One region of the Paenibacillus sp. NPDC093718 genome, then DNA from elsewhere that is predicted to be linked to it. Evidence: riboswitches for the same ligand, from Rfam matches in the RefSeq annotation. Region 1 holds a riboswitch; each other region holds the start of a gene.
What was found. Region 1 has a riboswitch for cyclic di-AMP ahead of ACQKPA_RS22080 (universal stress protein). Riboswitches for the same ligand answer to the same signal wherever they lie in the genome.
Positions count from the first base shown of each region.

Region 1 (7,164 bases):
ACGTTACCAACAACGAGATATCCTTCCGAGGGAAGTTCGATCCCAATGGCTTTGGCCCTGATCAAGGTTTTCGTGTTGTTCGAGGAGAAATATGACATTTTGTTGTCATGTTTCTTTTTTTATTCCGGATTTAGTTTGTGAAGTTGGTGCTTTTCCGTGAGTTTTACCGCAAGGTGGCCGCTGATTTCCTGGCTTGATGCAAGCAAGTCACCACACTATTGACCGGGTGGTCAATGTGTATTACAATTTGGTCAAATGATTTTGACCAGGTGGTCAATCGGTGGAGGTGGAGTACAAACCAATGGAGCCAGATAAAAAACAAACTATTTTGCAAGCAGCTTTAGTAGAGTTTTATCACAAGGGCTATGAAGGAGCTTCAACCAATCAAATTACCAAAGCAGCTGGCGTATCCAAGGGAATTTTGTTTCATTATTTTTCGGATAAAAGAACGTTGTATTTAACGGTGGTGGATGAATGCTTAAAGCACTACTACCATTCACTGACTTCGTCACCTATGGATCTCTCCGAGGATCTGTTTCAGGCGATAGAGCAATTATCTCAAAAAAAGATGGATGTATTTAAAAGTGACCCCATCAGGTTTGGATTTATGGCTAAAACATTTCTGATTATGCCGGAAGAGCTGAAAGCGGATCTTCTGCTCAAACAACAGCAAATGAACGAGGATTCCATACACCTCCTGGCAAGCAGGATCGATCATAGCCGTTTTAGGGAAGGAATCGATCCCAAGCAAGCTATCGAATTCGTATTGCTCTCCCTTGAATCTCTAATTACGAAGCAAATGACCAAACGGTACGACGTGAATTCTGCAGGAGAAGTCGAGGCAAGTGCGGCTTTTGACACAAAGCCCTATTTGGATATGTTAAGGTACGGCATTTATCGTAAGGAGGGAAATGAGTGAAAATAAAGTTGCTCACCATTGGAACAAGAGGAGATGTGCAGCCGTTCATTGCCCTTGCCCGAGGTCTCCAGAACAACGGACATGATGTGGTTATATGCACAACGCAGGATTTCGAAGGCTTCATTCGCGGGCATGGCGTAGGTTTTGCGCCAATACGGGCAAATATGATGAAACTAGCCCAATCTGCAGAAGGGAAACGCATGCTGGGCAGCAATCCCTTCGAGATTATGAAGCAGATGAAAAAGCTTATATATCCTATGATGCAGCAAATGCTCAATGACCTGTGGACCGCTTCTCAAGATGCGGACGGCCTCATCTACCATCCCAAAGCATTCGCTGGATATGATATTGCACAAAAGCTGAATATTCCCGTATTCGCTGCTCATCCGATTCCGATCATTGCACCGACAGGTGCTTTCACCAATCCCATTTTACCTTTCACCTTCAGGAATCGATGGTTAAATGAAAAAAGCTACCATCTCAACCGTTTCATGCTGTTATCCTTCAAAAAATTGATGAATACATGGAGAAGCGAGACGTTGAATTTACCTCCGCGAAGTCTATTCTCCGATGATCTGTACGTAAACGGACGCGATATTCCAGTGCTTTACGGTTGCAGTCCTTCGATAATGCCATTTGACCCAAAATGGAAGGATCGAGTCTGTATGGAAGGGTTTTGGTTTCTGGAAGATACGGATTGGGACCCGCCAAGGGAGCTGGAGTCTTTTATGGCGTCAGGATCCCCGCCAATCGTTATCAGTTATAGCAGCATGCCTCTAAAGCATCCGGATCATGTGCTCGAGATGACTATGCAGGCTTTACAACAAACGGGGCAACGCGGCATCATTCTGGTTGGCTGGAGTGGAATGCAAGTATCCGGTGGGGCCGAGAACATCCTGTGTATACAGGAAGCACCGCATGCATGGCTGTTTCCGCGAGCTGCAGGCGTTATTCATCATGGTGGAGCAGGGACGACAGCGGCCGTTTTGAGAGCAGGGAAGCCGATGACCATATCCCCGTTCAATGCGGATCAGCCTTTCTGGGCCAAGCGTATGTACGAGTTAGGTGTATCGACCAAGCCGATTCCTGAAAAATCAATGTCTGTGGCCGGTTTGGCTAAGCGAATAGCGGAGCTAACAAGTCATTCAGCATTGAGAGCCAATGCAATGGCACTGTCAGACAAAATTTTAGGGGAGAGAGGTGTTGATCGAACTGTAGAATTTATCGAGAGACGGTTGCATGATCACTTTTGAGAAAATTCCTTATACAAGGGATATGTGAACCAAAAGTTAAGGTATTCATGGACAAGAAAATTCTTGATTGGGAACCCTGAGTTACCCAATCAAGATATGATCTTCCGCGTATCCAATTTTGGATGTGCGCTTTTTCTGAGCCAATGCGTAAGCGAGTGTTAAGGGACCCAGACGACCGGCAAACATCGTTATCGCTACAATGACTTTCCCCACGGGGGACAATTCACTTGTCAATCCCATCGACAATCCAGTGGTGCTAAATGCTGAGGTCGCTTCAAACAACACTTCCAAGAAATGTTCTTCGAGCATTCCTTCAGAGATGGTCAGCAACAGGGAAACTCCCAGCACGACCACCAAAGAACTCATGACAACGGCCAGGGCGCGCATGACGGTTTCTCCAGCTATTTTGCGCTTGAAGGCATGGATTTGACCACCCCCGCGAAAGGTTTGGATCGTAGCTAGTATGAGTACAACAAGCGTATTGATCTTAATACCGCCGCCTGTTCCTCCGGAAGCAGCACCGATGAACATCAGAATAATAATGAAAAACTGAGAAGCCGCCAGCATACTACCGATGTCAATCGTGTTAAACCCCGAGCTTCGAGGCGTTATGCCTTGGAAAAAAGCAGCCAGCACTTGTTCGCTTTCGCTCAATTGGCCAAAGGTTGACGGATTCCAGCTCTCCAAAAAGTATATAAATAGAAAACCGAGCAGGGACAGCGTTCCTGTCCCGACTAAGACAACCTTGGAGTGAAGCGAAAGTTTCTTCCATGAACGTTTTTGGAATACATCCACAATGACGATATAGCCTAGACCTCCAATGATGAATAACAAGACAATCGTAATATTGACGATCGGATCGCCGACAAAGGGGGAAAGGCTGTCAGACCACAGGGCGAATCCGGCATTGTTGAATGCCGAAACGGAATGGAAAAGGGCGTAATAAGCTGCCTGTCCCCACCCGAAGTCCTGTTGCCAGCGGAGCGTCAGGACAATCGTAGCTAATGCTTCAAACGCGAATGCAATGAGCACCATATACATTGACAATTTAACCAAACCTTGTGCCGAGGTCGAATGGGTGGTTTGCTGTATAATGAGTCGTTGCTTCAACCCAATTCTCTTCCCCAGAACAATGGCGACCATGACGCCAAAGGTCATAAAGCCGAGCCCGCCAATTTGGATCAACATCATAATAATGACTTGTCCAAAAGTCGAAAAAACACTACCGGTATCCAAGACAACCAGTCCGTTTACGCATATTGCGGAGGTGGCTGTAAATAAGGCATCCAGCAGACCAATTGACCTCCCGGTGGAGGAAGAGTAGGGAAGCGCGAGCAATGTGGTCCCGATTATTATTAAAGTGAAAAAGACAAGCATGACGAGTTGAGGGGGACTCATATTTTTTTTGAGCTTGTTGATAAACAACTCCATTGTGTCAGGAGCGGAATGTTGTGTATTTCGGTTGTTCGAATTCATGTATGGTTTACGCACAAGTTCCACTCCATCCTTTATTGATCGCTGTGTTTCTCATACATTTCTCTGTTTTGGAAAAAAGACGGGTCTACCACTTTTCCGTGACTTATTTTCAAGTATTGGATGTCATGATCGGTTTTTATTTTCAGCAAGCCGGTGTCGAAATCGGTATTTAGTTCTTTGAAAAATAGACCATCGGCTATTGGATCGCCCCCGGATTCCTTATTGCCAAGCAGATAATGAGAACCCTCTTTGAACACAGTGACTCGAATTCCCCGTTCATGGGTGTCAGCTATTGGATCATCCATCCTTTGAACCGCTACAATGTGCAAATCCGTTTCGCCTATCTGGTTTAGGAGTTCGTTGACAAACGAGCCACGCGTAATTTCTTGCCATCGCGTTTGACCGGATTGTCCGATAATTAGCTGGGTAATTTGATGATTCTTGGCGGTTTCCGCTATGATTTCTGAAGCCTTGCGATCTTCATTCGTTTTGACAATGAAGGTTGCCCCATATTCGTCGCATTTCATTTGCCACTCAGCCATATACCTTTCTTGTGCCTGATCTAACTCATCTTCACGCAAGGGTATAACGCTCAACACAAACAGGGGACACTGAAGAAGTCTGGCTAATTCGCCGCCTCGGCGGATGAGACGTTCTCCGTTTGGACCGTAATACACGCATACCAGTATCTTTTCATTATTAAGCAGAGAAATCATTCCTTTCTTTTCTAAGCACAACAGCTTTAACAAAAAAGGCCTGGAGGCAGAGAAAAATCTGCTTCTAGGCCTTGGCTGTACGGATCATGGACAAGTCAAAGTAGTAAGAGTGTTCTTTCCCAAGACGCTGACGAGGTTAGCTGTCGGATTCGGGATTGAGAGTTCCCGTTCCTTCTTATCCAGAAAGAATTCACCCCTAAAGCTTAGTCGCTTTGTTGGTTCCCCCGTTCCTCATAGAGGATTAAGCATTCATGCGTATGAAATTTATCGTAATAAATATTATGCTAAAACATGCTGAAAGTAAACAGTTACCGATAAGTAAACAACATCATATCCTTGGATTGCAGCAGAACCTATGCTTTACTATGGTATATACTACGCAAAGAAGTCTACCGGGTTTCATGGTCTGTCGTATCTGAAAGGGGAATATAGGATGGCTAAAGGCAAATCGGAGCCGCTAAAATCATTAAAACAGTTTAAGCTATCATCTTCACGTCTGATCCTTCTTGGTTTCGCCGCACCGATTGTAATCGGCGCGATCTTGTTAGCCTTGCCCATATCATCGTCATCAGGTGAAGGTGTAGGTTGGTTAAACGCTTTGTTCACCTCAACATCTGCAGTGTGCGTAACCGGATTGGCCGTAGTGGATACAGGAACCGACTTTTCCCTTTTTGGTCAAATCATGATCATGTGCCTGATTCAAGTCGGAGGTCTTGGTTTCATGACCTTCGGAGTTTTGATCGCCGTTGTGCTTGGAAAGAAAATCGGACTGAAAAATCGTCTGCTCCTCCAAGAATCCACTAACGCATTATCAACGCAAGGCGTAGTGAGGCTATCGCTAGGTATTTTTCTGATTGCGCTCATTATCGAGTTCGTCGGAGCAGCCTTGTTAATTGTTCGTTGGGAGGAGGAACTGGGCTTGGGGCAAGCTATTTATTATGGGGTGTTCCACTCCATCTCATCATTTAATAACGCTGGCTTCAGTCTTTGGTCAGACAGTTTGAGCCGGTATGTGGGGGACCCGCTGGTCAACATCGTCATCACCCTGCTTTTTATCATTGGCGGGCTTGGATTTACTGTTGTACTGGACTTATGGAAGCATAGAAGGTGGAATAAGCTGTCCCTTCATTCAAGAATCGTTTTGTCGACCTCAGCATTTCTTTGTTTAGCCGGGTTTATCGTTATTTTCATTATTGAGTTGTTCAACTCCCATACGTTTGGCTCTTTGAGCTGGGGAGAGCGAGTATGGGCGGCTTATTTTCAAGGTGTGGTGACTCGTACGGCCGGGTTTAATACCATCGACATAGCCGCGATGATGACGACTTCTCAATTTTTCATGATTTTCCTCATGTTTATCGGTGCTTCCTCCGGATCCACGGGAGGCGGGATCAAAACCAATACATTTGCCGTACTGTTATTCACATTGATTAGTATTATTAAGGGGAAGCAGGACGTGCAGTTGTTAAATCGACGCATCCCCCAATCGATTATCCTCCGATCCATAGCCGTCATGGTGATCTCAGTGAGCGTTGTGATTGTCGCTACATTCTTGTTAACCATAAGCGAGCATAGCTTGCAAAAGGATTTTATGGAAGTTCTGTTCGAAGTGACCTCAGCCTTCGGCACCGTTGGCCTATCGATGGGATTGACGCCTGAGCTGTCTCCTTTTGGTAAAGGAGTCATCATTTTGACCATGTACATCGGCAGACTCGGCCCCTTAACGCTGGCCTTCGCGCTGTCGCAAAGAGTAGTCAAACAAAAATACCGGTTGCCTGAAGAGAAAGTGCTTATTGGTTAAGAGTGGTCGATCCGCAATTCGGGATACGAAAAAATAAGGTTCAGCTGGAGTAGTTTAATTCGAACTCCGGGGCTGAACCTTATTCTCGTTTTATGTTCTGTTTTGCTTATACGGAGGGTTCTTACATATCTGCCCCGTCTTTTTCCTTCACGGGGCTGACTAATCCAAACTTCTTAACCAAAGGTTTGATGGTTAACCCCTGAACGAGAAGTGAGAAAAGGACAACGCTAAAGGTGAGTACGAGTATATCATCGCGTCCGTCGAAGGTTGGGGGCAAGCTTAAGGCGAGAGCGATTGACAAACTGCCTTTTAACCCTCCCCAATTCAAAACCACTTTCCATGAAGAAGGGAAGGATTTCAGGAAGTACAGGCTTACGTAGACGGCCAATGTTCTTCCGATTAGAACGATAAGAATGGCTGCTCCGATTAACGCCCACTTATCCGCGAAGTTAATATGCTTGATTTCTAGACCGATCATTAAGAAAATCAATGAATTTGCGATTAACGTGATGACGTCCCAGAACGAATTAATGTTCATCTTGGTTGTATCCGACATCCCGATGCGCGCTCCGTAACTGCCAAAAATCAAGCCGCCCACGACAACGGCAATGACGCCTGATACATGGAAATGCTCGGCAATAAAGAAACTTCCGAAGAACAGGAGCATAGAGAAAGCTATTTCCAGCGGATAATCATCATAGAAGCGAATGAGCTGTGAGAACAAATACCCTAATACACTTCCAACAGCGATTCCGCCAATACTAAACTTCAAAAAGAGCAATACACCGCTGCCTATTCCCGCCCAACCCATTTCCATGTACGTGAGCAAATAAACAGAGGAGATCTGAAATAACACAACGGCTATTCCGTCATTAAACAGCGACTCCCCTTCGATGATGGTTACAATTTTCTTCGGTACACCTAGAGATTTGAAGATGGATATGACACTGATCGGATCCGTGGCACTCATCAAAGCTGCGAAGGTAAATGCAACAATAAGAG
Region 1 covers NZ_JBNNUS010000007.1:307,779-314,942, reverse strand. The annotation lists gene ACQKPA_RS22100 (formylglycine-generating enzyme family protein) at 1-95, shown strand, start outside; gene ACQKPA_RS22095 (TetR/AcrR family transcriptional regulator) at 281-919, shown strand; gene ACQKPA_RS22090 (glycosyltransferase) at 916-2,172, shown strand; gene ACQKPA_RS22085 (TrkH family potassium uptake protein) at 2,254-3,549, opposite strand; gene ACQKPA_RS22080 (universal stress protein) at 3,681-4,364, opposite strand; cyclic di-AMP (ydaO/yuaA leader) riboswitch at 4,475-4,622, opposite strand; gene ACQKPA_RS22075 (TrkH family potassium uptake protein) at 4,798-6,162, shown strand; gene ACQKPA_RS22070 (cation:proton antiporter) at 6,284-7,164, opposite strand, start outside.

Region 2 (7,164 bases), on a different contig from region 1:
GACGAATGATGGGGATATCGTCAATAAGATCCTTCGCTCCGAGGGGAAACATGAGAAAGAATACATTGTGACGGTGGATCGCCCGGTAACGGAATCCTTCCTTAGCGGGATGTCCAGCGGCGTCAAGATTTTAGGTGAGATGACGCTGCCCTGTGAGGTCACTCGAATGTCCGAGCGCGTGTTCCGAATCATTCTGACGGAGGGGAAAAATCGTCAAATCCGCAGAATGTGCAGCGCTTTTGGTTATGAGGTCCGAAAGTTACAGCGAATTCGGATTATGAATATCCGTCTCGGCAGTCAGCGCATCGGCGCTTGGCGTGATCTTAACGAGAAGGAGAAGGAAGAGCTTGGTCGGCTGCTGAACTATAGGCTCGAGTAGCAGGCTGAAATACATCTATAACCCTAAACAAAAACAACTGATGGGATCTGGAGACCAGATGCATCGGTTGTTTATTGTGTGTTATAGTCTGTAGGGACCGTTCCCTTTTGAGTTATTCATTCACGCTGGTAAAGGTCGCACTATCCTGGTATTTACGTATAATGGATACCTCGACTCTGCGGTTCTTCGCTCGTCCAGCAGCGGTGTTGTTATCGGCAATCGGGTGGTATTCACCATAACCGATCGGCATGAACCGTTTAGGATCCAATTCCGAGTTGGCGAGCAGAATCTTCATGAACTGCAAGGCACGATCCGAGCTTAGATCCCAGTTCGACGGATATCGGCTGTTCGAGATAGGCACATTGTCCGTATGGCCGGATACAATAATTTCATAGTCCGGGAACTTATGAAGCATTTGCGAGATGGCCTTGGCCAGTTTACGGGCCTCCGGCTTCACAACGGCTTCACCGGAAGGGAACAGGGCGTTATCCCGTATTGTAATGACAAGCTGGGAGTGGTTCAACTTGGTGCTGAGCTCCGAGGTTAAACCGTTATTTTTAATATAATTATCGAGCTGCTTCTTCAGCTTCTCCAGATCCTGTTGTTCCTGACGCATCAGTTCTGCACGTCGTTGGTCAGGTGTTGTTGCGGGAATGGAAGGGGATGTCGCTTTATGATCCTTAATATTAGGCGGATCATCGCTGGATTCCGTTTTACTGTAATCCAGCACCCCGGTTCCGCCAGTGAGAGCAACGCTGAAGGCTTCGCTCATTTCTTGAAATTTGCGTGCATCCGTCGCGCTCATGGCGTACAGCACCAGGAACAGGGCCAGAAGCAAGGTCAGTAGGTCTGCGTAAGGAAGAAGCCAGGATTCGTCGGCATGCTCCTCATGCGGCTCGTGTCTAGTCTTTTTGCTCACTAGCACCAGCCTCCCTCTCGCTGAGCTCAGCCCGTTCGGACGGTGTCAGGAACACGGAGAGCTTTTGATTGATTGCAATGGTGGATACACCGGATTGAATGGACAGCAAGCCTTCTACCATCATCAGGCGGATTTCAACCTCGCGTTTGGATAGACGCTTGAGTTTATTCGCAATCGGGTGACAGATGACATAACCGGTGAAGATACCGAGCAGGGTAGCAATAAACGCAGCCCCGATGGCATGGGCGAGTTCGCCCATATCTTCCATGTGGGATAGTGCAGCGATCAAACCGATAACGGCTCCAAGTACCCCGAGGGAAGGTGCATACATACCGGCCTGGGAGAAGATCAATGAGCCGGAACGATGGCGCTCTTCGGTGGCATTAATATCTTCCATTAATACATCACGTACGAATTCCTGATCGTTGCCGTCAATGATCATGCGCATCCCATTACGCAGGAAGCTGTCATCAATCTCATCGACTTTAGTTTCCAGAGCCAGCAGTCCTTCACGGCGTGTGATCGAAGCCCATTCCATAAACAGCTTGATCATATCCGTTTTGTCCATCAGATTCTGTTTCACGAAGGTCATCTTGACCAGCTTCGGAATCTTTTTCAGCTCGACTAGCGGAAATCCGATGAATAAAGTTGCTGCCGTACCGCCAAGAATGATTAGATAGGCTGCCGGGTTATACAAAGCGAGAAGGGAGGCACCTTTCAGGATCATGCCCACCAGTACCGCGACGATACCGATTATTAAGCCTATAATTGTTGAAATTTCCATACCACACCTCATCCGTGAGAAATAAAATAACGAATCCATTCGTCAGAACGGCTCTCATGGAGAACCGGGCCCCTTATGTGGGGCGTTATCCTATTTATCGTCAGGTCGGGCTTTTTTTTTTAGTTGTAATTTCCGGTATAATGGAAGGAAGGGAAACGAAGCTAAGTACGGCAAGGAAAGGAGTGATTAAGATGGGCGTTAAGCACGGAAGGGATTATGGCGAAATTCTGGCAGAACTAACCGAGGCGGTCGGGCGAATTTCCGACAGCTATGTCTTCTTTGAAATGGAAGCTGAGGATTGGGGCAATCTGGGTGAAGCCGAGCAAAATGAGGTTCATGAGGCGCTGGCGGAGGATTTGTTTTATGCGCTTGGCACAGAGCCGGTGATTAACGTTGGCAGCGGCGTGGTCATGCATGATCAGACGAACCATCGAATACATATTTTGATTGGTGAAGAAGAGTTGGCTTTTGTGGCCCTTGTGTAATCACTCCAGTTATCAACAGATACAGGGCAGAATAGAATAGATGACAGATAGCCCATATTACGTGTTAGTCGGCTTTAAGATAGGTTTTTTTCGGGGAGGAAGATAAAAGATGCTTTATACGCAGCAAGAAGTAGAGGCTCATCTGGAAAAGCTTGAGGGTTGGGAATTTGAACAAGGGAGATGGATTGTACGAAAGTATACCTTCTCCTCCTTCATGAAGGGAATCGCTTTTGTTGATGAAGTGGCAGCTATTTCGGAAGCTTTCGGACATCACCCCTACATCACCATAGATTATAAAGTCGTTACACTTCGTCTCACTTCTTGGGACGACGGTGGCATTACGGCTGTGGATATTAAGGAAGCGCAGCAGTTTAACGAAGCCTATGAGAAGAGTCGTTCGAAGGATGGCAAGGCGGCACAATAGAAGGGAAGACCATTAATCCCTTCAGAGGCCCCGAATATGTAAAAAACACGCTTGCACCGGGAACAACTCCAGGTGCAAGCGTGTTTTGCGTTTAAGCTGATTTATTTTTTCTCAGCAAGGTACAGCGCGATGTTTGCGATTTCATCAGGTTTAAGTTGGTCTTTAAAGGAAGGCATTCCCTTACGACCTTTGGTTACAACGTTGAAAATCGCGTCCGCATCCATGTGTCCGCCTACTTGATTCAAAGCCGGCCCAGCGCCGCCTTGAAGTTGGTCGCCGTGACAGCTAATGCAGCTTGCTTTCAGTGTGGCTTCCGCTGCGGCTGCATCGAGAGTCACTTCCGGCATGGTCGGCTTCTCTTCCTGAGCTACCTGTTCCTTACCTGGGAGCGTAAACATCAGCGCGATAGCCAACGCACATGCGACGAAGAACAATCCGCTCATGATCCATTTTTGCATCGTCATATCGTCCCTTCTATGTATACTGCACTTTTGCACTTGTCTCCATTATAAACCAACATCCATAGACAGCATAGCCAGTTGTGACAAAAAAAGCAACTATACGGCGTAGCTTCATAAAAAGTACACAAAATTGTGCTTTTTCATATAGACAAAGATTACTATTCCTCATTTGCCGGGGGCTCATACACCATACAGTGGAAAAGGGCGTTGCCCGTTGGCGTAAGCCGCTCATACGTATCGGTGATGTGAAAGCCTGCCCTTTGATAAGCGCGGATTGCTCGCTCATTCCAGGTCATTACCTCAAGGTCAATTTCGTCGGCAGGCCGCCTCCGTTTGGCTTCCTGGACAATCGACTGCATAAATCGTTTACCCATTCCACGCCCGCACCAATCAGGCCGCATGCCAAGTCCAATTCGTGTAACCTCATGCATCGGAAACAGCTGGGCAAATCCCCAGAGGGCCTCCCGCTCATCCAGAACCGAGATGTACTGTCCCAGGCGAATGTCCGGATCGCCAAACTCCACCTCAAGCCCTTTCATCTGCTCCCAGGGAAGAAAGCCATAGATATTATAGGGAGGAGGGTAGGCCCAAGCGCATATTTCTTTGGCGTGCTCTTCACGCATGACTACGGCGTGAAATGTAATCGGTGTGGCATCCATTTGCGAAGTCCTCCTATCGTCTGCATAAATAATAACCATATTACGAACATCCAAGTCGCATCAAAAAAGCCCGCAAAAGAGAGGTAAGGGCTCCTTTAACGGGCAAGCAGTATGTATAGGGAAGAATAGCCTCTATAGCTTAGGATGATTCACCGACCGACTCTTCATACTTATCATCACTCATGATACGCTTTGCACCCACGTATCGCTGATCGTAGTAATCCTCTGCCAGGCGGTTGATAACCACGCCGCGGTTGGAGGAAGCATGGGCGAATTTGCCATCACCGACATAAATGCCGACGTGGGAGATGCCCTGGCCCGATGTGTTAAAGAACACCAAATCGCCAGCGCGCAGCTCCTTACGGGACACGCTTGTCCCCATGTCGAATTGAGAGCCGGATTGATGCGGGAGCTTCAGACCGAGTTTAGCATAAACATACATGGTGAAGCCGGAACAGTCAAATCCGCTCGTGGTTGTACCGCCGTAGCTGTATCTTGTACCTAGAACTTTATCGATTTCCTGATCCAGCGCACGATCAGCAAACACGCTGCCAACGCCCAAAGTGAACAGCAGCGTGATACTTAGGGCTGCTGTCGATAATGTTTTCTTCAGCATGGTAAGCTCCTTTTTCGTTTGCCGCGAGGCATAGCAATCTATATATTAAAGCACTTACATTAATGACAAAGTTGTTACTGCGTCCATTCTAGCAGACAGCAAGCGAGATTGGCAATTATTTCTTGATGGATTTCGCTATTTTTCAATAGCATTAGCTGTCGAAGCAATAAAAAAATCAATATTTTTCCAAAATGGGTGTTTAATGAAGGGAGAGAAGGGTATATAAAGGATAGAAGATGTGAAGACATGGCAAAGTGAAGTGAACTTGTATAATAAATTTCATTTTTTTTCGAAAAGCGGGAACTTTTTCGTTGTCCTGAACGTTATAAAGGTATAGAGAGAATAAACAAAAGAAAAAGCCGCTGGATGAGATCGGCACAATCTCATAAACCCAGGGCTTTCTTGTAAGAGTAAATCAATTAAGTTCCAACATTAATTGTAGTTTACAGCTACGGATTTGTACGTATTCTGACTCATAATTCTCTTAGCGCCTACATATCGGTTGGCGTAATAGCTCTGGCTCAGCGGACTAATAATGACACCACGCGAAGATGAAGAATGAGCGAATTTGCCGCTCCCGACATAAATACCCACATGAGATACACCTCTACCGGATGTGTTGAAGAACACGAGATCGCCAGCTTTCAGGTTGCTCTTGGATACGGCCGTACCTACTTTGTATTGAGCTGCAGACGTACGGGGCAGGCTAAGGCCAAGCTTCTTGTAAACATAGCTGGTGAATCCGGAGCAGTCAAAACCATTCGTTGTAGTTCCACCTGTTTTGTAAGAGACACCAATGGCTGGTTTGATTGCAGTATTTAATTTGGAATCGGCGAAAGCGCTTCCGGTCCCTAATGTGAGTGCGAGTGCGAGGCCTAGAGAAACAGCCGTTAACTTCTTTTTCAAAACAAAAGCCCCTTCCATTGCCTGCGAGGTTAGCTTAAGGGTTCGGTTGAAGGTCCCCTATGATCCCTCTCTTGCGAGATCAATTCACCCAAAACGGATCCCCCGCTTCCCATATCGTTATGGGAATTCGGCTCCTTAAAATGTTGATGAACCCATTCATTGACGTTTGACGTTCCAACATAGTTAGCGAATTACATCGTTCCAATAAAAAGTTACAGTAAAGATGACAAAGTTGTTACTAACATATTCGTTATTTTAGCAGAGTATTAACAATTTGGCAAACGAGGAAAGATTATTTTTAAACAAAAAAACCTGTCCCCCTCTTGGGGAAACAGGTTTTTTTGTAATTTGGCGTTCAGAAATTTGTAATATGGAGGATAAAAGAACTCTTATTCTCTGTAAAATCAAGCCCGGGATAGAAACGTGTCGCTTCCGATTACAGCTTATTCGCGAGCATGTTTCATTATTTTAGGGTGACGAATTGTAACCATTAAGGATGCTGTGAGGAGGAATCTCTCCACAAATGATATTGAGCGGACATTGCCCAAATTTGGAAAAGTCCATTCAGGAAATAAGAGGCTTGCTGAATAATTAAGCCGATCAACCCGGCCCAGAAGAGCGAGGCCGAGCTCAGGAGCAGCAGAATGACACAGGCGGATCCACTGATGGTGATGGATAACAGCATTGCCATGCCCAAGCGGCGGAAGAGCGCATGGATCGAGCTGATCATGCTGGAATCGCCTGTACGGCCAAATTGCATATAGAGTAATAACAAGCGGATCAGATAGGCGTACAAGAACCAGCCAGCTGCATAGGGCAGTGCATGAAGCAGCAGAACAGGCTCCTGAATTCCATTCAGCAGAATCGGGAGGATTTTGGGCAGAATCCAGTAACCGGGCGCGAGGGTGAGAATAAGCTCAACCAGATAGAATAGCGTTACGGGTTTCCACAGTTTCCGCATGCCAGTGAAGAAGAATAAACCGCGCTCGCCCTTGGCTTCCTGGTGAAGGTTGTAGAAGATGCCAGCCCGAATGAGCGGGGTGAGGCTCATCCGGATCAGGAGCAAACCGGCCAGAAGCCATCCGTAGGTGTGTACTGTGCTGCTCAAGGATAAGCTCATCTCGCCCTCGTAGAAGAATAAAAGACGGCTGAGCTCGTTAGGGGCGGAATCCGGATATCGCATCAGCAGGGGGACGACTGCCGATTTTACGAGACGGTACAGGCAATATCCCCACAGCAAACGATATAAGAAGAGCAGGATCGAGACGTATAGCTGGTCTTTAACACTGGTCCACCCTTGGCCTGCGTAACTTTTCATGTGCTCCCCCCTCACCATGACAGGCTGCCGAACAGCGTCTCCACAAGCTTGGTAATACTGAGATTCCAGCGTGTAACCACCGTCGGATCCATTCCTGCCTTCATATAGTTATTAATGTGTTTGTTCTCTAGGACGATGGAGTACTTCGGATCAACCATGGCCCAGGCGAGCGGAGAGCTGTACTCCAGGGTGTAAGCAACTTTGCCGTCTTTG
Region 2 covers NZ_JBNNUS010000018.1:52,970-60,133, reverse strand. The annotation lists gene rluF (23S rRNA pseudouridine(2604) synthase RluF) at 1-379, shown strand, start outside; gene motB (flagellar motor protein MotB) at 492-1,298, opposite strand; gene motA (flagellar motor stator protein MotA) at 1,282-2,082, opposite strand; gene ACQKPA_RS31565 (hypothetical protein) at 2,274-2,567, shown strand; gene ACQKPA_RS31560 (4a-hydroxytetrahydrobiopterin dehydratase) at 2,677-2,991, shown strand; gene ACQKPA_RS31555 (c-type cytochrome) at 3,093-3,449, opposite strand; gene ACQKPA_RS31550 (GNAT family N-acetyltransferase) at 3,611-4,111, opposite strand; gene ACQKPA_RS31545 (C40 family peptidase) at 4,251-4,724, opposite strand; gene ACQKPA_RS31540 (C40 family peptidase) at 5,160-5,633, opposite strand; cyclic di-AMP (ydaO/yuaA leader) riboswitch at 5,637-5,776, opposite strand; gene ACQKPA_RS31535 (hypothetical protein) at 6,124-6,951, opposite strand; gene ACQKPA_RS31530 (M1 family metallopeptidase) at 6,963-7,164, opposite strand, start outside.
Region 2: it holds a riboswitch for cyclic di-AMP, as region 1 does, so the genes downstream of both, ACQKPA_RS31540 (C40 family peptidase) here and ACQKPA_RS22080 (universal stress protein) in region 1, are expected to answer to the same signal.

Region 3 (7,164 bases), on a different contig from region 1:
TGGAAACATTGGGCTGGACACGAAACCATGAGGAGGCGATGGATATGGCATTACAAACGGCAGGCATTCATCATATTACCGCTTATGCGCAGGACCCGCAGAGAAATGTTGATTTTTATACGGGTGTGCTGGGGCTCAGAATGGTGAAGAAGACGGTCAATTATGATGCGCCTGAGGTTTACCATTTGTATTTCGGGGATGAGCAGGGACACCCGGGGACCATTATTACCTTCTTTCCGTCTTCTGCTTCACGGAGAGGGATACGTGGAGGAGGGCAGGTTGGGTATACAACATTTGTCGTCCCTGCGGGTGCCCTGCCTTATTGGGAAGAGCGTTTACGGAGATTCGGTGTTCCTGTCATGAAAGCATTTCGGTTTAACGAACATTATCTTCAATTCTCCGATCGCGATGGACTTTCTCTTGAGCTCGTCGAGCGGGAAAACGGTCCGAAGAGCAGTTGGTCTGTGAACGATGTGACGCCGGATACAGCGATTAAGGGGTTTGGCGGCGCAGTCCTGTTCAGCAACAAGTGGGAGGAAACGAAGAGAGCGCTGGAGCAGGTAATGGGGCTGACCTTCATGGGAGAGGACGTTAACTATGCACGGTTTCAGGCTGGGGGCCCTTTCGGCAACGTGATTGATTTACCGATGCGGGACATCCCGTTGGGTGCCGGAGGTGCCGGAACGACCCATCATATCGCATGGCGGGCCCAAGATGATGAGGAGCACAGCAAATGGTACGAATGGGTGAAACAGCATGGTTTCCACCCTACGGATATCAGGAATCGGAACTATTTCAAAGCGTTGTACTTCAGGGAACGAGGGGGGATCTTGTTTGAAATCGCAACGGATCCGCCCGGATTTACGGTGGATGAAGATTTGGACTCGCTAGGGGAACAATTGAAACTTCCTCCCTGGTTTGAACTGGAGCGAGCGCGTATTGAGGAAGGTCTGGAGCCAATACAAGTCAAAATACAGGAGAGGGGCAACTCAAGTGATATCCATTGACCCGAATACCCAAAGCGAACGGGACACATACAAGCTGCTGATCGGGAGCGTTGTTCCGCGGCCGATCGCTTTTGTTACGACATTATCGGAGGATGGCGTGCTGAATGCGGCGCCGTTCAGTTATTTCTCCATTCTGACGAGCAATCCGCCCATGCTGTCCGTTTCCGTTCAAAGGAAGAACGGCACGGCCAAGGATACAGCGAGAAATGCCATGCAAAGCGGCGAGCTTGTCATCCATATCGTGGACGAAAACACTGTTGAAGCCGTGAACGAAACGGCGGCGAACCTGCCTCCGGACGAGAGTGAGCTTGACCGAACCAATCTAACCCCGATCGTAAGCGAGGTTGTTAAGGTTCCCGGCGTTCTGGAATCCAAGATTCGCATGGAATGCGTACTGGAGCAGGTGGTTACCTTGAATGGCGCGGATCAACTGCCTGCCGCTGATCTATTGATTGCCCGCGTGGTTCGCTTCCACGTTGCGGAGGAGCTTTACGAGCAGGGCCGGATTGACGCTGCCAAGTTAAAGCCTGTGAGCCGAATGGCGGGAAACATCTATTCTGCACTGGGAGAGATGTTTACGATCGAACGGCCTATATAACAACGGACGGGCTGGATAAAGGGTTAGGACGCAGCGAATATCAAGTTGTGACGTTCATATGCCGTTATTCGATAGTACGTAGGTCTATGAAAGAAAAGGGGCTTGTGGAATATCATGCCTGAAATATGCAAACTCTACATGAATGTGGGGCTGTTATAATGAATTCACAATATAGGAGTGGTCGACAAATGAAGTTTGAATCCAAGGTTGTCATTGTGACGGAGGCGCCAGCGGGATCGGTGAAGCAGCGGTAAGGCTTTTTGTTGAAGAGGGAGCCAAGGTTGTTATTGCCGATTATTCGGACCGGGGACAAGCAGTTTCCGATGAATTAAAAGGAGCAGGCTTTGAAACGCTGTTCGTTAAGACGGATGTAACCCAAGAACAGGAAGTTGCGAATATGGTGAAGCAGACGGTTGAGCATTTTGGCCGTGTGGATGTATTGTTCGCCAATGCAGGCATTGCTCATGATGCTCCTGCTGATCAGTTGTCGATGGACAACTGGCAAAGAATGATTGATATTAATCTAAGAGGGGTGTTCCTGTGCGATAAATATGTAATCCAGCAAATGTTATCCCAAGGAGACGGAGGGGCGGTCGTAAACTGCGGATCGATCCATAACCATGTCGGAAAAGCGGGCGTTACCGCCTATGCTTCCGCTAAGGGAGGCGTTAAGCTGTTAACCCAGTCGATGAGCGCGGACTATGCTCCTAAAGGGATCCGGGTCAATGCCGTATGTCCGGGATATATCGATACGCCTCTAATTCAGTGAAGAACGGAAGCGATCACCCAGCATCTGGTCGGCCTTCATCCGATGGGCCGCTTGGGGCAACCGGAAGAAGTAGCCAAAGCCGTGTTGTTTCTCGCCAGTGAAGATGCGTCCTTCATTACAGGCACGAGCTTGTTGGTGGATGGCGGATATACAGCCGTATAAATGAAGCAAAGCCCCGATATAAAAATCGGGGCTTTTTTTACAGGAAACTGAAGCTTATATAATGTTGACGCCAGCGCTGGCGTAACCTGCCACTGCAGTGACAAGAGTTGTGCCGGCAGCGGTTGCCGAGAATACCATTAACAGGCGTGTATTGGCCGGCACCGGAATGGCCAGGCCTTCTACGAAGCCATTGCTTACTGTTCCGAGGGTTACGACGCCTGTGAGCGGCGGAGCCAGCGTAACAAGAGCGCCTGGTATCGGTGTGAAAATATTGCTCGTTGCTGGTGCGCTGTACAGTTGTGCTGTAATCGTAACCGTGGTTCCCAGCAGGGAAAGCGCCGCAGTAGTGCTAAAGGTAGCGGACAGTGCAGTGATAGTACCAGCTCGTGGCGTGTTAAACGCCATGTTAAGCAGAGTACCAGCTGCTCCAGTGAGGTCAATCGTACCGCCAGCCAGCGTAAACGTATTGGCCGAGTTACCAAATCCTACGAGACCAACGGATCCGACTAATCCGCCTAAAACGGTGGTCAGAGCAAGCGGTATGCCGGATGCGAATGGGATGATGGCTCCTCCGGCGGCTGCTCCTGTTGCCCCAGTAGCTCCAGTAGCTCCAGTAGGTCCCGCAGGTCCAACAGGTCCGACAGGCCCGACAGGTCCAGCAGGTCCAGCAGGTCCTGCAATACCGGTTGTCGGTCCGGCAGGTCCCACAGGCCCGATAGGTCCGACCGGTCCGATAGGACCCTGAGGACCTACCGGTCCACGGATAGCTTTTGGGCATCGACGCTTTTTAACAATACAAGCATGGTCTTTACGACCTCCGTGGCCTTTATGATCACCATGGCCTTTATGATCACCATGGCCATGAGACGGGCAATGCTTTTTCTTCGCATGAATGACTTTTTTCTCTATTTTTTTAAGAGCACACAATTTTCTCTTTCTAGAAGAACGTTCCAAATGAAGCACCTCCTTTAGATTTGTTCTATACTACGCAAATACTCTCGGTACGGCATGGGTTAATAGCGCATAAATGATAGATAAACAACTATAATTTCCAGAATGTACGCTAGCCCCGGAGGCATTCATCTATTGACGAATAGCAAAACTATAGGATGAATCTCGGATTGCCCTACGATATTCATAGGCTCTGTACGCAGCGGTTCAAAAAAAAATTTGCGCCGTATTTGCGCCGTAAATGTGTGGGGAAAGCTTTCACAATCCGAATGTAATTCATGGCATAAACGATCCACCACATGAATGAGTAAGGGAGGTATGTCAAATGCCTGCTATATAGCGAAAAACGAGACTGGGATAAAATTCCTGTATCGTTGGGGAAGAGGCTTGAATGAGGCATTTTTCATGCTTTTCATAGGCCCTGGAAGAACGGCATTTCCGCCTCTGAATTTCCAGAAAAAGCGGTTAAAGGGGTTTGACTTTTCCTGAAGTTCCCTTTATCATGGACACACGCTTAGTTTCCGGCATACATTTTCCGGAAAGCGGGGGAACCAGTTTCACCAGGGGCGAGTCACTTGGAATCACGAGTGTAGGGTACCATCTTACCCGAGTCCGTCAGCTAACCTCGTCAGCAGTGGATGGGTCTTGCATACATAATGGATGTTCATAACAAAGGCCCTTAATTCTCTTTAGGGGCCTTTTCTCTATTTTTTGACCCCCTGCTGGCGGAGCTATGTCTAGATCCCCTGTTTGGTGGTCTTTTTGTATTCTGCTAAAGAGGAGGGGCAAGGCCTGCAAATGTTTAACCAAAACCAATTAAATCGGTCAGATGGCATTGGGTTTAAGCGTGGAAGGAGATGGATGAATCATCTTCCCTGAAGGTCCGACCCATGCAAGGTATCTGAATACCCTTAAATCCCAGTTAACATATGAGTTAACATGGATAATTTCAACATGTCGTTTTTAAGAATTGCAAAGTCATAATGAAAGGTTGTGGAAAGTTTTGAAGAGAGTGGTTGTACTGATGTTGTCATTGATTATGGGGGTGTCGCTTGCGGCTTGCGGCGACAAAGGGAGCACATTGGAGCAAGCCATTGAGCAGGGGTATATCACCGTGGGATTTGCGAATGAGAAGCCTTATGCCTACAAAGAGGCCAATGGGGAACTCACTGGAGAAGCGGTCGAGATTGCCCGTGTTATTCTGGAGCGGCTTGGCATCAAGGAAATGAGGGGAGAGCTTACGGAATTCGGTTCGCTGGTTGCCGGACTTCAGGCCGAGCGGTTTGATCTAATTACCGCAGGCATGTTCATTAATCCGGATCGCTGCTCTGCCGTATTGTTTGCTAATCCGGAGTACAGCATCGGGGAAGCCATTGCGGTGAAGCAGGGAAATCCGCTGGGACTCGGAAGTTACGAGGACATTGCTAAGAACGACCAGGCCAAGGTAGCCGTTATGACCGGAGCCGTTGAAATCGGCTATTTGGAGAAGTCCGGCATTCCTACGGACCGGATCGTACAGGTTCCAGATCAGGCTTCGGCCATCAGCGCCCTTCAGGCAGACCGGGTGCAGGCAATTACCATGACGGGGCCGTCCCTGCAGGCGATGCTGGATTCGGCCAGCGACGACAGCATCGAACGCGTGGCTGATTTCGAGCAGCCGGTCATCGACGGCGAAAGCGTTCGCGGTTACGGAGCTACGGCTTTCCGCCAAGCGGATACCGAGTTTCAGGAGGCTTATAATGCGGAGCTGCAAAAAATGAAGGAGTCGGGCGAGCTGCTCGAAATTTTGCAGAAGTTCGGGTTCACAGAAGAAGAGCTCCCGGGCGAGATGACGGCCGCTGCGCTTTGCGGGGAATAGCATGCCGAATTCATGGATTGATTTTCTCCCTACGCTGCTGAAAGGGGCGGAGATCACGATTGTGGTTGCTTTCTTTTCAGCCATCCTTGCGGTCGTGATGTCCTTTGCAGCCGGGTTATGCCGACTGTCGAAGCTGTGGATCATTCGCACGTTGGCAGCCGTGTACGTGGAAGTCTTTCGGGGGACCTCCTTGCTGGTGCAGCTGTTCTGGTTGTATTTCGCCCTTCCGTTCATCGGCGTCGAGCTTCCGAAAATGCTGGCTGCGATCCTCGCGATCGGGCTGAACTTCGGCGCATACGGCTCGGAAATCGTTCGCAGCGCCGTGTTGGCCGTTCCGAAAGGACAATGGGAAGCCGCCGTAGCGCTTAATCTGAAGCCTTGGCAAAGATTGTGGAATGTCATATTGCCTCAAGCGTCCCTGCGAATGCTTCCCCCTTTCGGGAATCAGCTTGTGGAGCTCATCAAATCCACCTCACTGGTTTATTTCATCACAATGGCGGATTTAACGTATCAGGCGATGGTGCTCCGCAATAATTACATCTCCTGGACGACCGAGATTCTGGTGCTGCTGCTCCTCATGTATTTTGTCATTGCTACGCTCGTTTCGCTGGCAGTTCGACTGCTGGAGCGTAAATGGACAGCGGGGAGGCTATAGTCATGTGGGATTGGAACTATGTATGGGATATCCTGCCCCAGCTCTTGAGTGCATTAAAAATGACGGTATGGGTGACGATCTGCGCTTTCGCGGTGGCATTGATCATCGGATTACTGCTTGCTTTTGCAGCGCGGAGCCGATTTAAGGTGCTGTCACTAATAACCAAAGGAATGATCGAATTTATTCGCAATACACCGCTGCTGGTGCAGGTCTTCTTCCTGTATTACAGTCTGCCGCTTCTTACCGGAATTTCCATTCCGGCCTTCTATGCCGGGGTGATCGGTCTCGGGCTGCATTACAGCACATATCTGTCCGAGGTGTACCGATCCGGAATCGAGGGAGTGCCGAAGGGACAATGGGAGGCTGCCACAGCACTGAATTACACGAAAGCCCAAACCTGGCGAAGTATTATCCTGCCGCAAGCGGTGCCGCCGATCATTCCGGTACTGGGTAATTATTTGATTGTTATGTTTAAAGAGACGCCGATTCTATGCGCCATAACGCTTGTGGAGATGATGCTGACGGCCAAAAATATCGTGTCGCAGTCGTTCCGCGCATTTGAACCGTATACGATGGTCGGGATTCTGTTCCTGATCATCAGTTATATCGCCTCATTGCTTGTGCAAAGGCTGGAAAAACGCATGAATCTGCAGCGTGGAAAATAAAAGGAGGGAATCAATTGAATGCCGTTGTGATCGATGAGCAAGCAAAAGCGTCGAAGGTGCCGCAGCAGGAGGGAAATCCCGTTACCGCTACGGGTACAAAGCCGATTGTGAAATATACCGGCGTGACCAAGTCGTTTGGTGATCTACAGGTGCTTAAAGGCATCGATCTGGAGATGCAGCCTGGAGAAAAGGTGGCTGTGATCGGTCCGAGCGGATCGGGCAAAACAACGATGGGCCGGATGCTGATGACGCTGGAAGAACCGACCGAGGGAACCATCGAGGTTGATGGCGAGCTGCTCTGGCATATGGAAGAGAAGGGCAAGCTGGTTCGGGCCAATGAAAAGCATTTGCACCGGATGCGCTGCAATGTTGGCATGGTCTTTCAGCATTTCAATCTGTTCCCGCACATGAACGTGCTTCGCAATGTGACGGAGGCCCCACGCAAAGTGCTGGGTTTATCCAAGGAGGAGGCGGAGGAGCGGGCCGTCTCCATGCTCAG
Region 3 covers NZ_JBNNUS010000012.1:53,057-60,220, forward strand. The annotation lists gene ACQKPA_RS28000 (ring-cleaving dioxygenase) at 45-1,007, shown strand; gene ACQKPA_RS28005 (flavin reductase family protein) at 994-1,605, shown strand; partial or broken gene ACQKPA_RS28010 (SDR family NAD(P)-dependent oxidoreductase) at 1,794-2,536, shown strand; gene ACQKPA_RS28015 (exosporium glycoprotein BclB-related protein) at 2,591-3,490, opposite strand; cyclic di-AMP (ydaO/yuaA leader) riboswitch at 3,989-4,134, shown strand; gene ehuB (ectoine/hydroxyectoine ABC transporter substrate-binding protein EhuB) at 4,512-5,345, shown strand; gene ehuC (ectoine/hydroxyectoine ABC transporter permease subunit EhuC) at 5,347-6,000, shown strand; gene ehuD (ectoine/hydroxyectoine ABC transporter permease subunit EhuD) at 6,003-6,665, shown strand; gene ehuA (ectoine/hydroxyectoine ABC transporter ATP-binding protein EhuA) at 6,680-7,164, shown strand, end outside.
Region 3: it holds a riboswitch for cyclic di-AMP, as region 1 does, so the genes downstream of both, ehuB (ectoine/hydroxyectoine ABC transporter substrate-binding protein EhuB) here and ACQKPA_RS22080 (universal stress protein) in region 1, are expected to answer to the same signal.

Region 4 (7,164 bases), on a different contig from region 1:
CTTCCCGGATTTCGATAGAGGAAGAACTCCAGGCGTGGGTTGAAGGCTGGATGTATGGACTATATCAATTCAATAAGCATCGCGGGGTTACGGCGAATCTGCAATCCCTGTCTCTTCATCTTCGACTAGAAGATTGGGAGGGGCTTTCCCGTGAAGATCTGGAAGCCATCATACAGACGGCAGAAATCCGGATCGAAGGGACGCAGTTCACCCGAGACTTGGTGAATGAGTCTCCAGAAACGTTAAATCCGGAAGCGTTCGTAGCGGTTGTTGAGGACCGTTTCAAGAAGGCACCCGTTCAGCTACATGTGTATCGCGGACAAGAGCTTCATGATCGGCGGATGAACGGTCTGATCGCCGTTGGTGCCGGCAGCAAATATGAGCCTGCCATGATTGAGATTACCTATAATGGGGTGGGTTCCGAGAAGGAGAGCCCTCATATTGTACTCATCGGCAAAGGCGTAACCTTTGATATGGGCGGCATGAACGTTAAAATCGGCCGAGACATCAGCGATGCTCGTATGGATATGGGAGGCGCTGCAGCGGTCGTGGGTGCCATGGATATTCTGGTATCGCAAAAAGCTTCGGTACGTGTAACGGCGCTGATCGCCGTTGCGGATAATTTATCGGGACCGGATGCGATGCTTCCTTCTTCCGTTATTCATTATCCGAATGGTCTAAGCGTTCAGGTCGCCAATACGGATGGGGAGGGCAGATTGATCATTGCGGATGCGCTGCTGCATGCAGCGAATCTTGGCGCAGATAAAGTGATTGATATCGCAACCCTCACCGGTAATGTCGGAGCCGCATTGGGCTTGGAGATTGCGGGCATCTGGGGCGATCCACAGATTACGGCCGATTTGGTTGAGATCGGGGAGCGTAATGGAGAGCGCGTATGGCCTATGCCGCTGATGGACGAGTACGAATCAGAGCTTAGAAGCGATTATGCCGATCTGAAAAATGTCGGTACGTCCACTTTGGCTGGCGCTATAACGGCTGCGCTGTTTATCCGTCATTTTGTGGCGGATTCCATGGAATGGGTGCACATCGATATGGCGGGCACGGTCCAGTACAAACGGGATTTCCCTCATTCCGCAGCGGGGGCTACCGGATATGGCGCGAGATTGCTCGCGGATTATGTGGAGAAGCAGTTTCTCCAAGCATAAAGAATCAACTTCAATAAGGAGTGACGATGATGCTGCTAGAAATTATCGCAACATGCGTGGATGATGCCATCACAGCAGAGCAGAATGGCGCAGACCGTCTGGAATTGATCACGGCGATCACCGAAGGCGGGCTTACGCCGGGAATCGGGCTCGTTGAAGAGGTTGTGAAAGCCGTTCAGATTCCTGTTCATGTCATGGTCAGACCTCATAGCAGATCCTTTGTGTACAACGAACATGATATAGCTACCATGATTGCGGAGGTGAAGGCGATCCGCAAGGCAGGCGCAGCTGGCGTAGTAATCGGCATGCTGACTCCGGAAGGAAAGATTGACGAGGTCTCCTTAGTCAAAATGCTGGAATGGACAGGTGATATGCAGGTCACGTTCCACCGGGCTTTTGATGAATTGGAGGATCAGTTCGAAGGGCTGCGTACATTGCAGAAATACCCGTCAGTTACCCGCGTCCTTACGTCGGGAGGACCGCAGCCTGCACCGCAAGCCATCCCAAGAATTCGGGAGCTCGTAGAACATACGGCAGGAAGCGAGCTTAAAATATTGGCAGGCAATGGCCTGAAGTGGGAAATCATACATGAATTTATCGACCAGACCGGCGTGATCGAGGTGCATTTCGGCTCCGCTGTCCGGTATGGCCGATCAGGGCTGAAGCCCATTGATCCGGTTGAGCTGCGATCATTGGCTGACAGCTTACATCAATAGAAGTAGCAAACCTATCGGAAACAGGTGAACAAAAATTGCAAACCGTATTGAATAAACAGCAAGAATTTGTGGTTGGCGTTGACCTTGGGGGTACGAAGATCGCGGCAGCGCTCTTTGATTCCGAAGGACAGCTGCTGTACCGGGAGCAAATGGAGACGGCAGGCGCGCGTACGGCCGAGGAAGTGGTCACGAGAATTACGAATATGATTCGCAGCGTCTCGGGCGGCCAATCGCTCCGAGGGGTTGGCATGGCTTCGCCGGGAACGGTTAACAGCCGGGAGGGCATTGTCATTCATGGGACGAATCTGCCGGAATGGACGAATGTTCCCCTCAAAGCATGGATGGAACGTGAGCTGCATACGGAAGTTCAGGTGCTGAATGATGCTAATGCAGCCGCATGGGGAGAGTATGTAAGAGGTGCTGGAAGAGGGGCGACGAACATGGTGTACGTGACGCTAAGCACCGGTATCGGTTCAGGCATCGTGCTGGATGGGAAGCTGTTCCTGGGCAGCAGTTCCTTTGCTGGGGAACTGGGACACCATATCATTGATCCCAGCGGTCCGCAGTGCAATTGCGGCAGCCACGGCTGCTGGGAGGTGTTTGCTTCAGGAACGGCCATCGGTCTTGAGGCTTCCCGCCGGATGCTCTCCCAACCGAGCGTCATAACAGAACTGGCTGCAGCCGATTCGGGGGTGAATGCCAAGCATGTGTTTGAGGCAAAACGTCTTCATGATCCTGTAGCCGTCGAGGTCATCGACCGTGCTATTTATTACATGGCGCTTGGATTGGTTAACGTCATTCACAGCTTTAACCCCGATCGCATCGTCATTGGCGGGGGTGTGAGCAGAGCAGGTGAGCTGTTGTTCCCGCAGCTGCGGGAAATGACGGATAAGCTGGTCATGCCATCCTATTTAGGAACGTACGAGATCGTTCCGGCAGGACTTCGGGACGATGTTGGTCTGGTTGGAGCTGCGGCTTTGTTCCAGTAGCATAGGCGTAAAGAGAATGATACGGATAGGATCAATGATGAATAGATACTAGACAGAGAGCGCTCGGAATGACGACGTAGTATCATGTTACCGAGCTAAAGAGAATTAGACAAAAGCCGCCCTTCTGAGGGCGGCTTTCCAATTATTCATAGAGAGCGGGAAACGGAGCGATCATTTTTTTGCGTCATAAGTCCGTAACATGTAACAAGTGATAGGCGTGAACCGTAAGCCGTCATCCGTTTGTGCTGGAGTCGATTTTTTTGGTTCCTGGTTAGGTTTGTTTGTATCCGACAAACAATAAACGGTTGCTCGCACTTTCCCGCCCGCCGGCGGAAACCGCCGGCTCCAAACCCGCACGTGGGGTGACCTGCAGGCTTGGAGCCGGCGGCTTTCGCTATTCCATGTACTTGGATGCGTCAAACGTAATCAGGGACGTATGATTGGCATGTTCAATCAGCGAAGAGAGCTTGGTTACTTCGCGTTCCTTCTTGCGGGCTTGCGCCTGATAAGCCTCCGGATCATATAAGGCGACGTTGAACAGCGTTATGGCACCGTCTCCGCTGCCACGGCTGCTCTGGCGCTCCAGCTTCTTGCGGGAGCCGAGATGGGCAAGCTGTCCGATATCGCTGCGTATTTGTTTGGCCAGCTCGATCGCTTCCATGATCGTAATGTCGGAGCCGTCCCAGGGAATAGTCTGCGTGGTATTGGAGATTGCCATCAGCAAATCCAGCTTCCTATAATCCGCCGCGGCCGCTTCGATTTCTTCTGTAATGGCATCCACGCTGCGCGTAGGGTATTCCGCCGTCTCCCCTTTTTCAATGATCGTGCTGCTGTTGTTCAAGCGTTCCGACATCAACTGATTGATGAGACGGTTAATTGCTGCCCGGACAGCTAGTGCTTCTGCCATCGTAATTTGACTCATAAGTGATAGATCACCTCTTTAATTTCATTTCTGATTGTGTAAACGCATAGAGTTGTAAAAAGTTGCTAGATTATTTAAAAAAGCAGCGCGAGAAGGTAAACAGAGTTACATAATTGTCATGACTGAGTGAGACGGTTAACCAATATCCGGCCAAAATTCTTCATCTTTACGACAGCTCCAAACATAAAACGATAGATTTTTAGGATATGATTGACAGCATCCTTGCTTGTATACTATATTAAGAGAAGGTTACAAAACGTTAATGAATTTTGCCGAATTTCGTTTGTGAAAACGGGGGAACCGTCTTGGGTGAATTACTCTTGTATAGAGAGTATAGGGAACCTTCAACCGAACCCTTAGCTAACTCCGTAGGCATCGAAGGAGAGAACATATTTTGAAGAAGTTTGTCATCACTTTGCTAGGGTCTGCAATTATTTTTTCTTCTGGTGCCGTTTCAGCATTTGCTGATCAACAACCGAATTTTCAGTATCAAGTGAAGCAATTGGTAGGAACTCCATACAAATGGGGCGGAACGACCACCAGCGGGTTTGATTGCTCCGGATTTATACTGTACATGTTTAGAAATTTCGATATTGATCTTCCGCGCACTTCCCAAAGCCAGGCTAAAGCGGGCGAACATGTGGATCGCGAAGATCTGCGGGTTGGAGATTTGGTATTCTTCAATACGAGCGGCAGCGGAATTTCCCATGCAGGCGTTTACATTGGTGACGGACAATTTGCGCATGCTTCCAGCAGCAAGGGAGTCAGAATCAGCAAGCTTAGCGATTCCTATTACGAGCCGCGTTATGTCACGGCACGTCGTGTTTTGAGTCAAGAAAACTATGCAAAGCTGGTAGGAAGCGCAAGCTAATTGGATTACGCAGCCGTTTAGGGTACGACATACATAATCAGAAAGCCTGACAAAGGGATGACCTTGTCAGGCTTTCTTTTTTTAGATATCAGAAAGTATAAACTTCGAAGCTTGTGACTTCCTGATATCGCAAGAAAAACTTCTACTAACTGCGGTCTGTCATCTGTGAAAGTACGTCGATAGACGTTTTTCTTACTATAAGTCTATCATCCCACATGGGGGTGTTCGGTTACTCCTTAACAACAGAGGCATTCACGGCAGCTTCCATTCCATTATCATAGAGACGGAACAAGCCTAGGCGCCAGAAAGCAGCACCTTTCAGGTCGTAACGTTTGGCCAAGCCGAGTTTATCGTCCACGGAAGTGGCGGTTTCGCTGCTTAAACTGATGCCAAGCAGGAGCTTGTGCTTCGGGACGCCTGCTTGGAGTGCCAACTGGATCGCTTGGTCTACCAGGCTGTTCGGTTCGGGAACCTGAGATTTGGTTCCGACCGGATTGTACTGATAAGCCATAACAATCAGGTCATCAGCGATGGAGGCCAGCGTCTTGTAATCATATCCTTTATAGGCGCTGTTCAATGGCGGCACCGCTAAAGACAGGGCAACGTCATTCGGCAATGCCGCTTTCAATTGCTTGACATAATCATTGAGCAGCTTCTGCTGCTTCACGGCATCCAGTTTAAATCCGAGCCCTTCAAAATCAAGCACAACGCCGCCGAATCCGTTCTCCGCTACCGCGGCTGTGATGCCTTCAATGGACTTTTGGCGGAGGTTGCCGTCGCTCAGGACTTTGGTTAATTCGCCGTTTCCATCCAAGGCATAGACCATAAGGTACGGTTTAATCTCCTGGTCCGCAGCATCGGCAACAATCGATTGCGGCGTAACGTCTCCAGCCGAAGCGGGAAGGCGGTACTCATCCCCTTGAAGCGTGAACTGACCCTCGCGATCGATGCGGCTCCAGCCAAAGGCGACAGAATTCATGGATCCCACGAGATCCCGTTCTTGGAAAGATTGTAATGCATAGAAAGCTCTCAAATGCATTTCGCGCTGCGGCGATACGAGGGAGACTGTACGAGTCGACTGGTTCCAGCCGACATCAACGCCGAATTGGCTGCTGAACGAGCTGAGCGGGATCAGCACACGGCCTTCCCGCTCCATCGGCGGAGCTGCAAGCTTCACTTTTTTTCCATTGACGGTTGCGCTCGTGCTCCCAACTTGAAGTAACACTTCTGTCGATTGGCCTTTCACACTGCCAATGGCCTTCACGGTTTGCGTCTTGCTATTCCACGTGATTTGAATGCCCAGTGCTTCTCCAACCGTCCGGAATGGGACGTAGGTAACCCCTTTGTCTACCCGTGGAGCCGCATCGAAGGTAAGCGCAACGTCATCCAGCTTTACCGAAATGGCAGGCGCAGCCTGTACCTGGCTGATATGCGGTGTGGTTAAGGATAAGGCAAGGACGGCAGCGACAGCTGTTTTACCTATTCGTTTATGCAGCATGCTTTTTGTTTTCCCTCCAACATCATAAAATAATAGAATGATTTTTATAGAATTTGGAAAGTGCTCTAGCATACGCTAGTATAGCAAAATTTTCATAGAGTTCCAATTCCATGATGTCAATGTCATAGAATAGATAAGAGTAAGCATGTTGATTTTTTAAACTTTCCAGTATAATAAATGAAGGATTTGATACATAACCTGATGATGACATGCATAGGGGGATAACGCGCGTGTTTAAATTCTGGAAAAAGAAAAAGGGCAGGGATAGCGGAGACAAAGCCTCGATCCCTGCAGCGGAAGAGATAATGGAAGCCGTACCGGATCCGATCATTGAGCTTGCAGGCCGCGAGGTTCGCCGCAGCGTGGCGCCTGTTCTTGGCATGACGGTGCTTGATCTGGCCGAGCGGAATGATGTGGACTGGAACTCTTTTTGCAAAAGAGGAACTTGTGCGCGCTGCCGCTGTATGGTAGTGGAGGGAATCGAGTATTTGTCCGAACCTAATCTGGCCGAAGAACGCCGCCTGGATCCGGAAGAGATCGAAGAAGGCTATCGTCTGGGATGCCAGAGCAAGATCGAAGCGGTCGGTCCCATCAAAATCAAGCATGCCCCATACTTTTGACGACATAGAAGGACAAATAACAGAAATATTTAAAAGCAGGCAGCCGTATGATCGCGGCTGCCTGCTTTGTTGATAGGAAAACAAACTTAAATCCCTTCACTCCACGGCCATTCTGCTCTGTTCCCGGAACGAGCTCGGCGTTTGACCGGTAATTTTTTTGAATAACATGGAGAAGTACTTATCATTGCCGTAACCGACTTGAGAAGCAACCTCATGTACCGGCATTTCGGAATCCGCCAGCAGGCGCTTGGCCTCTTCAATCCGGCGGGATATCAAGTAATTGAAGGGGGAATCGCCGACTTCTTTTTTGAACAGATGGGATAAATAATGCTGACTGACATACATCGTATCGGCAATGTCCTTGAGACTGATGCTCTGGGTA
Region 4 covers NZ_JBNNUS010000001.1:181,225-188,388, reverse strand. The annotation lists gene ACQKPA_RS00925 (leucyl aminopeptidase family protein) at 1-1,166, shown strand, start outside; gene ACQKPA_RS00920 (copper homeostasis protein CutC) at 1,196-1,882, shown strand; gene ACQKPA_RS00915 (ROK family protein) at 1,918-2,871, shown strand; gene ACQKPA_RS00910 (hypothetical protein) at 3,266-3,793, opposite strand; cyclic di-AMP (ydaO/yuaA leader) riboswitch at 4,054-4,184, shown strand; gene ACQKPA_RS00905 (C40 family peptidase) at 4,188-4,664, shown strand; gene ACQKPA_RS00900 (stalk domain-containing protein) at 4,894-6,162, opposite strand; gene ACQKPA_RS00895 (2Fe-2S iron-sulfur cluster-binding protein) at 6,393-6,782, shown strand; gene ACQKPA_RS00890 (AraC family transcriptional regulator) at 6,879-7,164, opposite strand, start outside.
Region 4: it holds a riboswitch for cyclic di-AMP, as region 1 does, so the genes downstream of both, ACQKPA_RS00905 (C40 family peptidase) here and ACQKPA_RS22080 (universal stress protein) in region 1, are expected to answer to the same signal.